DNA from 3 places in the Paenibacillus sp. PK1-4R genome. Region 1 is predicted to be linked to each of the others. Evidence: riboswitches for the same ligand, from Rfam matches in the RefSeq annotation. Region 1 holds a riboswitch; each other region holds the start of a gene.
What was found. A riboswitch is a leader RNA that binds a small molecule or an ion and turns the genes downstream of it on or off. The one in region 1 is predicted to bind thiamine pyrophosphate.

Region 1 (3,284 bases):
TCCTCCCTTATTCTCTCGTTATTTGGTGGTGTACAAGCCTAAGCTTGTCCTGGAAGTTCGTCAGAGGTGCACCTCTGTCCGACCTACAACCTAATCCTACCAAATAAGGGAGGTAACTAGAATAATCATTAGATCAGATATATCATGAAACCGCACAATCCCTGTCATATCGGCATTTTTTTCATGCCAGGTCTCTCAAGCAATATGCTGATATCAACCTCTGGTATGCTCATTTGTAACGTATGTACCCCTAACTTGAATCCCCGATAACAAAGAAAGACCACTACATTTGTCTCCAAATGTGTGATCTTGAACGGCTTCTGTCTTGCTGATATAAGATATCAGGCTCCGAATCTCTGACGATAACCGCACTTTCGACACAACTCTTCCACAGCTTCCCGCTTGGAGAAACCATATACCAGATTGTTCGCTCGCTCACCCTCAATAATCTCCGAGAATGACTTCTCGTGCACATTACCCAAGTTAATTACACCCTCGCCATCGAGACAGCATGGAACCACCGTTCCATCTACAAGCACAGCTGCCTGACCACGCAATGCATGGCAGAAGCCTCTGCCGTCATCTTCAGGTGCATCCAGACTTGGCCACTGGAACTCATGGTCCTGATTCAGATATACATTCGGGGCAATTTTGACCCCACTGCCTGGAACTACTTTTTCCTCAATGCGGAAGTCCAGATTGAACTCACGTTCCAACACTTCAAGGGTCTCCCGATTTCGATTCATCTGAGCATTCGTGAAGTTATCCTGCGTCAGATTCCACAGTCGGAAAGAGATGATGACATTGTGCTTAACGGCCTCATGTACAAAGGACAAAATATGACGCAGATATCCGTCACGATCTGTTGAACCTTCATGCCCATCGAAGCTGTGCAGGGAGAAATTCATCTGCCGCAGCGCCGGTTTGCCAAGCAATTTATGCTGAGTCTTGGGCAGCAGTGTACCATTCGTTGTAATGTTCACCTTGAGTCCCTTCTCATGTGCGGAATCAAGCAACAGATCTATTTTGGGATGCAACAAGGGTTCGCCTTTGACATGTAGATAAATATGATTGGTGTGTGGTTTAACTTGTTCCAGTATATTGTTGAAGACTTCAGGGTCAATGAATCCTTTGGCACGCTGCGTCTGCGGACAGAAGCTGCAAGCCAGATTGCAGATACTCGTGATCTCAATATATACTTTTTTGAACGTTTTCAACTCGGGTCCCCATTCTGCCTAGGAGGGAGAATAATCCCACCTGCATTTTGTGATCCGGCCAATACGGGCCATCCCTATTATATCGGGTTCCTGAGCCGAGGTAAATTGTTCAGTTATCATGCTGCCTCTTTACAGTTCATGTTCAAGTGATATATGCTGAACACACAACTGCATATCTTGAACTTTTGCACTAGGGGAGCCTTGCGGCTGAGACGAATATGACTATTCGGACCCTTTGAACCTGATCTGGATCATACCAGCGGAGGGAAGTGGAGCGGCCTTTTAGTAAGCGGAATTTTCTCAATGTATGTGAAGATAAATTGCGAATTTAACTTACAGACCCACTCATTTCTCCGGAAATGGGTGGGTCTTTTTTATGTAGATTTATAAGTTTTCAGCGAAGCTGAATCAATCGATATCGTAAAAACCACTTCAGCTAAACGCGGTCTGTCTTCTCGAAAAGTACGTCGATAGACGTTTTTCTTATGTTACTTCTGCAAAGCACAAGATGCCGTTGTTATTCCAGCAGTCTGATATCAAGGGGGTGAGGATCAGATGACCAACCATGTAACCATTCACAACATAAGCTTCGCTTTTCCCGAAAAAATGGATTCCCCCGTACTCTCCAATGTGTCGCTTCAGGTTCAACAAGGGGAATTTGTCTCGCTCATCGGCTCAAGCGGATCAGGTAAAAGCACGCTTTTCAAGCTGCTCGCAGGCTTGCATGAGCCTACCGTCGGCACCATCGATATTGCTGATGTACCGCAAGGACAACGGCTCGGACGAGTCGCCTATATGCCGCAGAAAGACCTGCTGTTATCCTGGCGTACCGTCATGGAGAACTGCATGCTGCCTGCCGAGCTGGCACCAGGCCGACAGGACAAGGACAAACTACGAGCCGATATCATCGCAGGATTGGCAAGGTTCGGCTTGTCCGGTTATGAGCAGGCCTATCCAGATGAGTTATCCGGCGGCATGCGGCAGCGGGTGGCATTGCTGCGTACCTTGCTTACAGGCGGGCAGCTCATGTTGCTGGATGAACCCTTCGGTGCACTCGACGCCTTAACCAAACGACAAATGCATCGCTGGTTATTGGAGCTGTGGGAGGGCTTTGTCCAAACCGTGCTGTTCATTACACATGACATCGAAGAAGCCCTGCTGTTAAGTGACCGTATCATTCTGTTAACTCCAGGGGGGCAAGGCCAGCAGTTGCGGGAGATGACGGTTCCCTTACCACGCCCAAGGCATTCGGACATGATCTACGAACCGGCTCTCGTGCAGATGAGGCAACAACTGGAGGAACAATTACATGCAGAATGATAGAGCTGAGGTTAGCGTTTGGACGTGGTGTTCAAAGTGGCTCTCGAGGTCGTTTTCCCAATATGGTTTGTTTATTATGCTCATGTTCTTATCACTGGCGATCTGGGAAGTGATTGTGCGTATGGGATGGGTGCCCTCCTTCATCATTCCTGCACCCACGGCCATCATAGGCTCACTGGTTGAGCATCGTCATCTGCTGTTGACCATCCATCTGCCTGCTACCTTTATGGAGGTTGCCGTAGGTTTTGGATTATCCATAGTGACCGGAATTACGCTAGCGACAGGCATGCATATGAACCGATCGATTGAAAAGGCCTTGTATCCCTTCATCGTGATCAGTCAGACCATACCGCTGATTGCCCTGTCCCCCGTATTTATCCTGTGGTTTGGTTACACGTTGTGGAGCAAAGTCGCGGTGGTATTCTTAATCGCATTCTTCCCCATTGTGGTCAGTACCTACGATGGACTCCGCCAAGGCGATCCAGAGCAGCGTGAACTGCTGCTCACCATGGGCGCCAGCAAGTGGGATATTTTTTGCAAACTCCAGGTTCCGCTGGCACTTCCCTCTTTTTTCTCGGGGTTAAAGATGTCTGTGGTGTACTGCGTGGTTGGGGCAACGATTGGCGAATGGCTCGGTGGCAGCAAAGGTCTCGGATACTTCAGCCGCCGCATGTCCAGCAACATGAACACGGATGCGATGTTTGCTGCTATTGTGCTGTTATCCTTACTTGGGATCGTTTTGTTTGT
Region 2 (3,284 bases), 3.0 Mb from region 1:
AACGTACCAAGGTGCTTCTTGCCAAGCTTCTGCTTGAGAAACCTACAGCTCTTTTGCTGGATGAGCCGACCAACTATCTGGATGTAGAGCACATTGAATGGCTGTCACGTTACCTGAAGGACTACCCGCACGCGTTTCTTTTAATCTCCCATGACACGGAATTCATGAATGAAGTCGTAAATGTCATTTATCATTTGGAATTTGCCAAATTAACGAGATATGCAGCGAACTATAACAAGTTCCTCGAGATGGCTGATATGAATAAAGCCCAGCATATTGATGCATACGAGAAACAGCAAGAGTACATCAAGAAGCAGGAAGATTTCATTCAGCGTAACAAGGCACGTGCTTCAACTTCAGGTCGAGCGAAGAGTCGGGAGAAACAGCTGGACAGAATTGAACGTATTGATCGCCCAGATGAAGCGGCCAAACCAACGTTCAAATTCAAGGATGCCCGTGCGAGCAGTAAAACGGTCTTTGAGGGTATTGATTTTGAAATTGGATATACGTATCCTTTGCTGCCTAAGATGACAATGACAATCGAACGTGGTGAGAAAATTGCCATCGTAGGTTGTAATGGTGTGGGTAAATCGACGCTGTTGAAAACCATCCTGGGAAAAATATCTCCACTCAGTGGAAAGACTTTCTTAGGAGATTACCTCGAAACAGCCTATTTTGAGCAGGAGGTTCGTGCTGGGAATATCACGCCGATTGAGGATGTCTGGAATGAATTTTCACATTTGACCCAAAATGAGGTCCGAGGTCATCTCGCTCGCTGCGGGTTGAAAAATGAGCACATTACTCGTCCACTTAATATGCTGAGTGGTGGAGAACAAGCCAAGGTTCGTTTATGCAAACTCTTGATGCGTGAAAGCAATTGGATTCTATTCGATGAGCCGACGAACCATCTGGATGTCACAGCCAAAGCGGAGTTGCAGCGTGCTTTGAAAGAATTCAAGGGAACGGTGTTACTGGTATCTCATGAACCTGATTTCTACGAGGGATGGGTCACCAAAACATGGAATGTCGAAGAATGGTCTGAGAAAAACTAAACGATTCAAGACAATGTTTAACAGAAATGACGGTGACAAAAAAAACCGTCTATGGTAACATAGGCTACAACTTCATATGAACACTAGGGGGGCCGCACGATGCGGCTGAGATGGAAGAATGCGATTCCGGACCCTTTGCACCTGATCTGGATCATACCAGCGTAGGGAAGTGGCGAGCGCGTTTCAGTGAATGACGTGAGCAAACGGCAATTCGAAAGAATTCAACCGTCTTGCTTAGTAAATTGAAACATGCAGTTGCGTGTATAACGTTATGGCTATAAGGTCTATAGCTTTATTGCACGAAATGAACTGTATGTATCAGTCAGTCATCTGGTCCTATAATTAATACGCAGCCACTCCCCTACGGGAGTGGCTTTTTTGTGTTTTCATAGCATTCAAGTCTGGAAGGAGATGAACAGTACGGTAATTTCTCATGAACATGTTCAAGAATCATTTGAATTGCATGTTGTATCTACGGGTGCAGGGGATCAGGCATCTTTTGTAAAAGCTGCAAAGGACGTTTGGCCTTTGGTGGACTATATTCACATACGAGAAAAACAACTCACATGGCAAGACAAGATCGGTTGGGCTCAAAGTCTGCGTAGCGTTGGCATTCCATCTTGCCGCATTGTTATCAATAGTTCAGAACTTCCTCCACAGAATGACATTTATGGCGGTGTACATTGGGGGCAAGATGCGATACGAAATTATAACCCTGCTGTTATAAGCAATGTGCAGCGCCTTCGTCTGGGTGTATCTGTTCATTCAATCGATGAGGCAAAAATCGCTGAAGAACGGGGAGCCGATTATCTTTTCTTCGGGCATGTCTACTCAACCAACAGTAAGCCTGATCTTGACCCCAGAGGATTACATGCTCTTGCTGAAGTGTGCAGGCGTGTCTCCATTCCTGTCATGGCGATTGGGGGCATCGAACCGGGAAACATTCAAGCTATTCGCTCTGCAGGGGCACAGGGAGTCGCCGTGATCTCGAATGTATGGGCGAGCGAGTCACCGGATCGGGCGGCTGCATTATTAAGGCAGGCTATCGTTGCTACAGAAAGTCTGAGTCCCTGAATCAAGGAGATGAGAGGATGAAAGAGATCGTTATTGATAAACCAGATAAGTTTCATGCAGAAACGATTATTGTAGGTGGAGGCGTTGTTGGTTGTGCTATCGCTTATGAGCTTGCTTCCCGTGGACAGGATGTGCTGTTGCTGGAGCGTTCGGCGATTGCAGGAGGCACTTCTTGCGCGGCGGCTGGAATGCTGGCGGCAGACAGTGAGGATTTTGCTCATCCTTTGATGGCTAAGCTTGCCAGACAGAGTAGACAGTTACTTATCGAGCAACAGGTGCTAATGGCTACACTCAGTGAGGTAGAGACTGGCCTGCAACGCCAGGGATTCCTAACTCCTTTTCGTTCATACAGAGAATTAAGTAGTTATAAGGACAATCGGAAGTCTGCGTTGTCTGCTTCTGCTGATGAGGTATGGTGGGATCGTTCCGTTGTGCAACAGGAGGCATCATGGCTTAACAGAGATACGTATGGAGCCTACTACAGACCTTACGAGAGTGAGATTCTTCCAGTCCATCTAACGAAGGCATATGCTGAATCCGCTCAAGCATTGGGAGCACGGGTTATGGAGGACATACAGGATATACGTGTGCAAGCAAACGAACTTGGCGTGCAGGGAATCACCACATCGATCGGTGAGATGAGATGCAAACATGTCATTATAGCGGCTGGATTACAGAGTGAAGAGTTGATGAGACATGTGAATCTGAGCATGCCTGTGTGGTCGGTAAAAGGAGAAATAGCCGCCGTTCAGTTCTCAGATGAACATGCAGGGTACAGACCTGACAGAACGGTGTATGCAGAGGATATCTATATTGTTCCCAAAGCCAATGGCGAAGTTTGGCTCGGGGCAACCAGTCTGCCAGGCAGAACGGATCTTAACGTTTCTGTACAGGGTGTCCAGAAGCTGCTAACAGCGGCTACCCACTGGGTACCTGGGATGAAAGAAGCACAATTTATGCGAGCGTGGGCAGGCGTAAGACCGGCAACTCCAGATGGACTGCCTTATATAGGTGCTTGCAAGAGTATACCAGGGCTGTTCGCCGCCTTTGGGCATTACCGCAACGGTATCTTGCTTAGTGCGATAACAGGCAGGCTTATCGCTGAGTTGCTCGCTGGCAAAAGCTCAGAAGAACTCGGAATTGAGGCGCTGAGTCCGG
Region 3 (3,284 bases), 320 kb from region 1:
GTGATGAAACATGAGGAGGGCATTATGCCATGGAAGATCGCAAGTTAACCGTCCGGGCTGTGGAACGGGCGCTGGATATATTATTATGTTTTACCACACGCAGTGATCTAGGACTCACCGAAATTGCCAGCCAGATCGGCCTGCACAAAAGTACAGTGCACCGTTTGATGGCTACGCTGGAGGATCGAGGGTTCGTGATCCGTGATGCAGCAACAGAGAAGTACCGACTTGGCATCCGAATCTGGGAACTGTCGGCTCATATGTCCCGCAGTGATGATCCCGCTATTCTGCTGCTGCCTGCGATGGAGCGACTGAGAGATCGATTGGGGGAGACCGTGAGTCTGTACCTGCGTGATGGGAGTGAACGGATACGGATTCAGGCTGTGCAAAGTGATCAGGCGATTCGCCGAGTCGCCCCCGTTGGTGTTAGACTCCCGCTGTCTGTGGGCGCTTCCAGCAAAGTTTTGATGGCGTTTGCCACGGACGAGGATCGTGAAGAACTGATGAACGGCCCGGAATGGCCGGTGTTTATTGATCCCGCGGTGTATTTGGCGCAAATGGGAGATATCCGGGATAACGGATATGCGACGAGTTATGAGGAACGTGAGCCGGGAGCTGCCGCGGTATCTGTACCGATTATGGATCGCAGAGGCAATATTGCAGCTGCGCTCTCGGTCTCAGGGCCTGTCAGTCGACTCTCGCAGGAGACATTGCATGAATACGCACCTGTATTGAAGGATGCTGCTACGCAGATGGGGCTCATGTTATCCTGATGTTTATGTAAGTTTTTTTCTCCAATGGAGTTTGATCATTTGGAATATAAAGGTTGTTTTTATGTTCCGGTTGCGCTACTCTGTAATGGACGGCCCTACGGGGCCAGCTTCATTGAATATGAACGGCGGCTTATGTAAGCCGCAACTTACTAACGTTACTGGGGGAGTCCGAATTGTCCGGACTGAGACGGAATCGCATGAGATTCCGGACCCTTTGCACCTGATCTGGATCATACCAGCGTAGGGAAGTAATCGGCGATATGACCTCAACCACCTCATGATGTGACCCTTGTAGTCTCCGTTAAGGAGCTGATTGAAGGTGCATTATTGGTGATGGACATAAAAGTCGGTTCCTTCGGGGACCGGCTTTTTTATATACAGTGAACGGGCTATATAGCGCGTACTCCATTGACTTCTTTTTTCAATAACCTGCGAAAGTGGGCTTGTATGATGAGAGAGAAGTCACCATAGATTCATGATCTGTGGCAGCCTCCGTCTGTTGTGAACTGTACATGAAAAGTGTCTCCCCTGGTCTGGCGTAGGATCGCTCTTTCTTCTCTGCATTGCGCATGATTTGGGACAGGTACGTAAGTAAGCTAATGACGATACCAACCAAACAAGCGACGAACACTGAGGAGGAGACAAGCGAACATGAGTACAGGAAATCAAACGGGACAACAAGCGATGGAGCAGGAACATAACGGTCAGCAGGTGGAAAAAGAAACAGGAGCGGCCGGACGGATTCAGCCCTTTCCGGGCAGCCGCAAAGTCTACATTCAGGGCTCACGGCCGGACATTGCTGTACCTGAGCGTGAGATAGCCCTTCATGACACGAATACTCCCCAAGGGGTGGAGCATAACGAACCGCTACGTGTCTACGATACGAGCGGGCCGATGACCGATCCCGAATTTCATGCGGATATCTGTGCAGGTCTGCCAGCCCTGCGTACCCGCTGGATCACAGAGCGTGGCGATGTTGAAGCTTATCAGGGTCGTACGGTTAAACCGGAGGATAACGGACTAAAGCCCGGAGGGAAGAAAGCTGGAGCCGAAGAGTACCCTGGATTGCGTGGCAAACCGCTGCGAGCACAGACAGGACGCTGTGTGACTCAGATGCATTATGCGAGGCAGGGAGTCATTACGGCAGAGATGGAGTTTGCCGCCATTCGTGAGGGCGTAGAACCGGAATTTGTAAGGCAGGAGCTGGCGAGTGGACGTGCGATTCTGCCATCCAACATCAATCACCCGGAGAGTGAGCCGATGTTGATCGGTCGTCATTTTCACGTGAAGATCAATGCCAACATAGGTAACTCTGCCGTATCTTCCTCCATTGAGGAAGAGGTCGAGAAGATGACTTGGGCGGTACGATGGGGATCGGATACGGTGATGGATCTGTCCACAGGCAAAAACATTCATACCACCCGGGAGTGGATTATCCGCAATTCACCTGTGCCGATTGGTACGGTGCCGCTGTATCAGGCGCTGGAGAAGGTGAATGGCGAAGCGGAAGCGCTGACCTGGGAGTTGTACCGTGATACGCTCATTGAGCAGGCAGAGCAGGGAGTGGACTACTTTACGATCCACGCAGGTGTACTGCTGCGTTATATCCCCATGACCGCCAAGCGGATGACAGGCATTGTGTCTCGCGGTGGGTCCATTATGGCAGCATGGTGCCTTGCGCATCATCAGGAGAATTTTTTGTACACCCATTTTGAAGAAATCTGCGAGATTATGAAAAGGTATGATGTGGCGTTTTCGTTGGGAGATGGACTTCGTCCAGGCAGTATCTACGATGCCAATGACGAAGCTCAGATGGCGGAACTGGCTACGCTCGGGGAACTGACGCAGATCGCATGGAAGCATGATGTGCAGGTGATGATCGAAGGGCCGGGTCACGTGCCGATGCATAAGATCAAAGAGAATGTGGACTTGCAGATGGAGATATGTAAAGAGGCACCGTTCTATACGCTGGGGCCGCTGACGACCGACATTGCTCCGGGATACGACCACATCACATCCGCCATTGGTGCGGCCATGATTGGCTGGTTCGGCACGTCCATGCTCTGTTATGTTACACCAAAAGAACATTTGGGCCTGCCCAACAAGGATGATGTGCGGGAAGGGGTCATCGCCTACAAGATTGCAGCCCACGCCGCCGATCTGGCAAAAGGCCATCCACGTGCTCAACGCCGGGATGATGCATTGTCCAAGGCACGCTTCGAGTTCCGCTGGCGTGACCAGTTTAACCTGTCACTGGACCCTGAACGTGCGCTGTCCTACCATGATGAGACGCTGCCAGCAGAAGGAGCCAAAGAAGCTCATTTCTGCTCCATGTGCGGACCGAAGTTCTGTAGCATGCGCATCACGCAGGACATTCGTGCCTTTGCGGCGGATATGAGTGCATTTAATTAACAATACGTCTTACAATGTCATTGACGTTGTGAGACGAGATTTTTTATCTGAAGTTTTGCAAATAGGAGGCTCTTCATCTACAAGTTGTTGCTAAGCGGG

Region 2: another riboswitch for thiamine pyrophosphate. It lies ahead of QNO02_RS17585 (thiamine phosphate synthase); the one in region 1 lies ahead of QNO02_RS04325 (ABC transporter ATP-binding protein).
Region 3: another riboswitch for thiamine pyrophosphate. It lies ahead of thiC (phosphomethylpyrimidine synthase ThiC); the one in region 1 lies ahead of QNO02_RS04325 (ABC transporter ATP-binding protein).

The regions. Positions count from the first base shown of each region.
Region 1 covers NZ_CP126535.1:1,027,561-1,030,844, reverse strand. The annotation lists gene QNO02_RS04330 (radical SAM/SPASM domain-containing protein) at 342-1,217, opposite strand; TPP riboswitch at 1,400-1,502, shown strand; gene QNO02_RS04325 (ABC transporter ATP-binding protein) at 1,773-2,537, shown strand; gene QNO02_RS04320 (ABC transporter permease) at 2,527-3,284, shown strand, end outside.
Region 2 covers NZ_CP126535.1:4,066,361-4,069,644, reverse strand. The annotation lists gene QNO02_RS17590 (ABC-F family ATP-binding cassette domain-containing protein) at 1-1,052, shown strand, start outside; TPP riboswitch at 1,128-1,237, shown strand; gene QNO02_RS17585 (thiamine phosphate synthase) at 1,431-2,126, shown strand; gene thiO (glycine oxidase ThiO) at 2,144-3,284, shown strand, end outside.
Region 3 covers NZ_CP126535.1:707,198-710,481, forward strand. The annotation lists gene QNO02_RS03300 (IclR family transcriptional regulator) at 30-773, shown strand; TPP riboswitch at 924-1,037, shown strand; gene thiC (phosphomethylpyrimidine synthase ThiC) at 1,458-3,185, shown strand.